2 regions of the Neobacillus sp. NPDC058068 genome follow, and region 2 is predicted to be linked to the other one. Evidence: riboswitches for the same ligand, from Rfam matches in the RefSeq annotation. Region 2 holds a riboswitch; the other holds the start of a gene.
The links. A riboswitch is a leader RNA that binds a small molecule or an ion and turns the genes downstream of it on or off. The one in region 2 is predicted to bind S-adenosylmethionine.
Positions count from the first base shown of each region.

Region 1: it holds a riboswitch for S-adenosylmethionine, as region 2 does, so the genes downstream of both, metK (methionine adenosyltransferase) here and ACFVSW_RS06520 (methionine biosynthesis PLP-dependent protein) in region 2, are expected to answer to the same signal.

Region 1 covers NZ_JBHVSI010000017.1:52,695-55,863, forward strand. The annotation lists gene pckA (phosphoenolpyruvate carboxykinase (ATP)) at 1-1,072, opposite strand, end outside; SAM riboswitch class I at 1,335-1,471, shown strand; gene metK (methionine adenosyltransferase) at 1,674-2,873, shown strand; gene asnB (asparagine synthase (glutamine-hydrolyzing)) at 3,109-3,169, shown strand, end outside.
Region 2 covers NZ_JBHVSI010000004.1:149,220-152,388, reverse strand. The annotation lists gene metC (cystathionine beta-lyase) at 1-153, opposite strand, end outside; gene ACFVSW_RS06520 (methionine biosynthesis PLP-dependent protein) at 153-1,265, opposite strand; SAM riboswitch class I at 1,379-1,496, opposite strand; gene ACFVSW_RS06515 (helix-turn-helix domain-containing protein) at 1,546-1,917, opposite strand; gene ACFVSW_RS06510 (polysaccharide biosynthesis protein) at 2,487-3,169, shown strand, end outside.

The sequences.
Region 1 (3,169 bases), on a different contig from region 2:
TGGCAATTGGCGGTAATACGCCAAAGGCATCGGCTGTTAAAAAGACAATTGTATTGGGATGACCGGCAATACTCGGCAGGATAATATTATCAATCGCATCAATTGGATAGGCTGCCCTTGTGTTCTCGGTTAATGTTCCATCGTCATAATCAGGGATTCGCGATTCCTGATTGATAACAACATTTTCGAGGACGGTACCAAAGCGAATCGCATCGAAAATTTGCGGTTCTTTTTCACGGGAAAGATTGATGCATTTTGCGTAACAGCCGCCTTCAATGTTAAAGACGCCGTTTGATGACCAGCCGTGTTCATCATCACCAATCAGACGGCGGTTAGGATCAGCTGAAAGGGTGGTTTTTCCTGTTCCGGATAAACCGAAGAATAATGCTACATCTCCTTCAAGCCCGACATTCGCCGAACAGTGCATGGAAAAAATATTATTCTCCGGCAGCAAATAATTCATCACGGAAAAAATCGATTTCTTCATTTCACCTGCATATTCGGTCCCGCCGATTAAGACAATCCTGCGTTCAAATGATATGATAATAAATGTTTCGGAATTTGTGCCATCGACAGCGGGATCTGCCTTGAAATTTGGAGCCGAAATAACAGTAAATCCGGCATCGTGAGTCAGCAATTCATCCTCGGATGGGCGTATGAATAATTGATGCGCGAATAAATTATGCCAAGCATATTCATTTACGACTTGAATGGGCAGGCGGGATTTTTTATCGGCGCCGGCAAAGCCTTTAAACACAAAAAGTTCAGGTTGTTGTTTTAAGTATTCAAGAACCTTATGATAAAGACCTGTGAAAGCGTCTTCGGAAATCGGTTGGTTGGAAGGGCCCCAGGCAATTTTATCTTTCGAAGACTCCTCCATCACTATAAATTTATCTTGAGGTGAACGGCCTGTATATTTGCCGGTAGAAACACGAACTGCACCTGTGGCGGTTAATGTTCCTTCATTACGGCATAAGATTTTCTCGACTAATTGGGGAACGGATAATTGTACTTGAACATGATTTTCCTTTAACAGCTGCGTTAACTCATTAGGAATTTTTAGAGAATTCATTTAATGAAACCTTCCTTTTTTCATGGTTTTTGTATTAAATAGTATAACACATTGACGTCAATAGTCTACACTATTTAACAAAATCAAATTGCATTTTATACATTATTCATATTATTTATAATAAGTTTTAACATTCATTTAATTTTTGCATATGATTGAAAAAATAACGTTGTTTTTTCTAAAGTTTTTGCAGGAAGTTTCTTTAAAAATTCATTGACATTGCTCGATATTGTAGCGTATTATTCTATTTTGAACGGATACTCTCTTATCCCGAGCTGGTGGAGGGACAGGCCCAATGAAACCCAGCAACCTGCAATATGAAAAGTTGGCCGTTTACAGGTGCTTTTCAAGTGCAAAGGTGCTAATCTGACGCAAGGCTGCTGCCTTGAACGATAAGAGTGAAAGGCCCGGAACAACCTTTCCTCGACAGTGGTTAGGTTTTTTGTTTTGTATAAGTCCTTTTATGAAAAGAGTCCCTAATAAAAATCCTTTGTTTATTTAATACTAAGGCTGGGAGTACCGTATCAATTCACGAGGTCCAAGAAGTATTCCTGTAACCTTCATAAAACCTCGATGATCTCATAATATAGGAGGAATTCAGATGTCAACAAAACGTCGTTTGTTCACTTCTGAATCAGTAACTGAAGGTCATCCAGATAAGATCTGTGACCAAATTTCTGATTCCATTTTGGATGCTATTTTAGCAAAGGATGCTAATGCTCGTGTTGCGGCTGAAACTTCAGTGACAACTGGATTGGTTCTTGTTGCTGGTGAAATCACTACGTCTACTTATGTAGATATTCCAAAGATTGTTCGCGAAACCATTAAAGGTATTGGTTACGATCGTGCGAAATATGGTTTTGACTCCGAGACATGTGCTGTATTAACCTCAATTGGTGAACAGAGTCCTGACATTGCCATGGGTGTTGACCAGGCCCTTGAAGCACGTGAAGGCCTAATGTCAGATGAAGAAATCGAAGCAATTGGAGCGGGTGACCAAGGGTTAATGTTTGGGTTTGCTTGTAATGAAACGAAAGAGCTTATGCCACTTCCGATTTCGTTAGCACACAAGCTTGCTCGTAAATTAACAGAGGTGCGTAAAGATAAAGTTCTTGAGTACCTTCGTCCGGATGGAAAAACGCAAGTAACCGTTGAGTATGATGAAAATGACCAACCTGTGCGCATTGACACGATTGTTATCTCAACTCAACATAATCCTGAAGTAACATTAGAGCAAATTCAGCGCAACCTGAAAGAATACGTTATCAACCCGGTTGTTCCAAAAGAACTAATCGATGAAAACACAAAATATTTCATTAACCCGACAGGCCGTTTCGTTATCGGCGGACCACAAGGGGATGCTGGCTTAACTGGCCGTAAAATCATTGTTGATACGTATGGCGGCTATGCTCGCCATGGCGGCGGTGCCTTCTCTGGTAAGGATCCAACAAAGGTTGACCGTTCTGCAGCCTATGCAGCTCGTTACGTAGCGAAAAACATCGTTGCTGCAGGTCTTGCTGACAAAGTAGAAGTTCAACTTGCTTATGCCATTGGTGTCGCACGACCAGTTTCGATTTCGATTGATACGTTCGGAACTGGCAAAGTGAGCGAAGAGGTTTTAGTTGATTTAGTAAGCAAAAACTTCGACCTCCGCCCAGCCGGAATCATTAAAATGCTTGACCTTCGCCGTCCAATTTATCAACAAACAGCAGCATACGGTCATTTTGGCCGTACCGATGTTGAGCTTCCATGGGAGCTTACTGATAAAGCGGATACGTTACGTCAAGAAGCGAATCTATAATAAATTAGGGAGTTACATTTCGGATGTAACTCCCTAATTTATTTTTCGTCTAACAATTAGTGTAGTTGTCTTTAAAAATGAATAAAATGTTTAAGTAGGACTATAGAAGTAAAAAATGAAGGTACAGTAAATTTCCTAATGTTTTCAGTGCATTTTTCTAAAAAATAATGGTAGTATTAGATAGATGTTTTTTTAGGTGATGTTTTATTTTGAAATGGAGTAGGTGAGGTACATAATGTGTGGTTTTATCGGTTGTGTACACGACAAAACACAGAATTATAGTGATGAACAAAGAC
Region 2 (3,169 bases):
GCGGCCATAATCGTACTTGCCAAACTGATCGAAATCAGATTGGTGGAAAGTAGAGGCATGTTGGATTGGTACACTTACAGCCCCTGTAGCTGGATCGACTTTGTGCTGATTATGAAGGAGTTTTGTTTGAAAGCTATATTCGACGCGAGCCATTAGGCAATCACTCCTTCTGTAATTTTAGCTAAAGCTTGCTCTAGATCTTGAATTAAATCACCGGCATCTTCAATTCCAACAGAAAAACGTAATAAACAATTGTCGACACCTTGCTGCAGGCGAATTTCTTCTGGAATATCCGCATGGGTTTGTGTCGCTGGATAGGTAATTAAACTCTCCGTGCCGCCAAGGCTTTCAGCAAAAGTAATTAGAGCTATATTTTGAAGGAATGGATTTACCCATGCTTCTTCTTGCAATCGGAAGGACACCATTCCGCCTTTACCAGGGTAGAGAACATCTGCAATACTTTCATGTTTGGAAAGGTATTCGACAATCGCCTTTGCATTTTTCTCATGGCGTTCCATCCGCAGCGCCAACGTTTTCATTCCGCGCATTAACACCCAAGCATCAAACGGACTTAACACACCGCCGGCACCGTTATGATGAAGGGCTAATCCTTCACAAATGTCTTTTCCCTTGGCAACGATAAGTCCTGCCAGCACATCATTATGGCCTCCTAAATACTTAGTCGCGCTATGGATGACAATATCGGCTCCTAGCAGGATTGGCTGCTGCAATAATGGAGTATAAAATGTGTTGTCAACAATCAGTAACGCACCGTGTCTCTTAGCAATTTCTGAGATCGCGGCAATATCTGCTTGCTGCATCAGGGGATTTGTGGGAGTCTCCAGAAAGATGGCTTTTGTTGAAGGAGTAATCCTGCGTTCGACCTCTTCCGGACAACACGTATTTACATATTGCGTTTTTAAGCCCCACTTCTTAAATCCTTGTTCTAACAAGCGATAGGTACCCCCATATAAATCTTCGCTCACTAACCATTCATCACCAGATTGGAACAATGAAAGCACTGTGAAAATGGCCGCCATACCAGAGCTGCAGGCAAATCCTTGGTCACCGTGTTCTAAATCAGCAATTGCCTTTTCAAGAATTTGTCTTGTGGGGTTTCCAGTACGAATATAGTCAAAGCCGGTTGATTGCCCAATTCCTGCGTGTCGGTAAGCCGTTGAAAAATAAATCGGCGGATTCACCGTTCCAGTCACTGTCTCACTGCGATTTCCAATTTGCGCCAGTTTCGTTTCGATTTTGTACATGCTGCACACTCCTTTAATGATGGGAATGGCCAACTGCGAGAGCTTCCGCTTTTCCAATAAAAAAAGCCTTCTATAAGAAGAAGACTTTTGTAAATACGACCAAATTGTCATTCTTCTTATCTCGCAAATTAGCAAACTAATTTGCAGGACTTAGCACCTTTTCAATGGTTGAAACCATTGATGGTTGCTGAGGCGTCGCAGGGCCATTCCCTCAACCTCTCTTGATAAGAAATCAATTATTTAGATTATTTATAAAACTTACTACATGGAAGGCGGTATGTCAATCGGTTTTAATCAACTTATTATTTTTTTCCCAGTTTTTAAATTTAATAAAATTTATATATTCGATAAAATCCTCTTTATTCATACCATCTATAATAGCCTTTTCGATTATTCGCTTCCACTCTTTGTCCAGAAGCTCTTTCCCATTTGCATTCAACTCGGTATCTAATTGATCGATTCCAGTCAATAAATATTCAATTGAAACATGTAACGGTTTGGCAATCTTCATTAGAAAATGAATAGATGGATTTTTATTAAGGCTCCGCTCGATATTGCTCAAATAGGATTTAGAGACATTGGCAAGGTCAGCAAGCTCCGTAAGGGTATAACCGTTTTGCTCTCGTACTTCTTTAATTCGTGTTCCAATCATAGGCTTCTCCTTTTAAACAAATTTTAATGTGTATGTATAAAAGATTGCGTAGCTATCGGCTGCGAATTGTTGACGTAAATATTATGAAACTATGTCATATTACTGATATTATAAACCAGAATTCGTTCTTTTTAAAGAATTGATTTGTTGACTTAAGATAAATTTTAATAAACAGATATATTTTCCTAGTGCGTAAATATTATATAGAGGAATGATTAATCCTATTACTCCGCTGAACCTCAAGGGTTACACAGACTTTTTATAAACTAAATGGAATTATTATTAATGAAATGTAATACAAATAATAAATTGACTTGTTCTTTATAAAGAATTAAAATTAGGGTGTACAAATTTTCTTTTGGTGATGCCTTCTTACCGCTATCAATGAAGGCACTCGGTCATACTGTGGGTTATTAACCTTAGACGCTAGTCGTCAAGAGTGTGATGTGAGGAGGGGTTAGATGCCCCAAATCAAATGATTAAAGGTTTTGATGATAATGGCTATGAAAGCCGCTATAATCAAAACTTTTAATCTTTTAAAATGAATAGAAATTAAAAGGGGGGAGAAAATGACCTATCGGCAAAGGATGTCTATATTCTTTTTAGTAGATTCATGTATTGTCATAACAGCCATTTTTGTCAGCAGGTTCTTGGTCGATGCTGCTGTTTATGTCATTCATGTTCCAATGATGGTCATCACATTATCCATCTTGATTAGCCACCATATTTTTTCATTGGTTTTTAAGCTGTATAAAAAGGCATGGGAATATGCAAGTGTTGGAGAGTTATTAATTATCTTTAAAATTGTGACATCTTCAATACTTTTGACAGCACTACTGGCGCAGCTGATCCTCTATGATATTCCGATTAGGCTGCTGGGTGTAACGTGGTCAGTTAATATCTTGCTAATTGGCGGTTCTAGGTTTTGCTGGAGAGTGTACCGCGATACCTTTATGAACAAAATTCAAAATAAAAAACGAACACTCATTGTTGGGGCCGGCTCGGCAGGTGCGATGGTGGCAAGGCAGCTGTTAAAAAGTCAAGAGACCCATCTTCTTCCGGTAGGATTTATTGATGATGACTTGAATAAACAAAAATTAGATATATTAGGAATCCCGGTCCTCGGCGGGGTAAGCTCTATAGAAGAGAAAGTTCAAACCTTGCACATCGACAACATTATTATTGCCATCCCTTCCTTAAGCAGGAAAGAGTTAAATATTATTTTTCAAGAATGTGCAAAGACTTCTGCAAA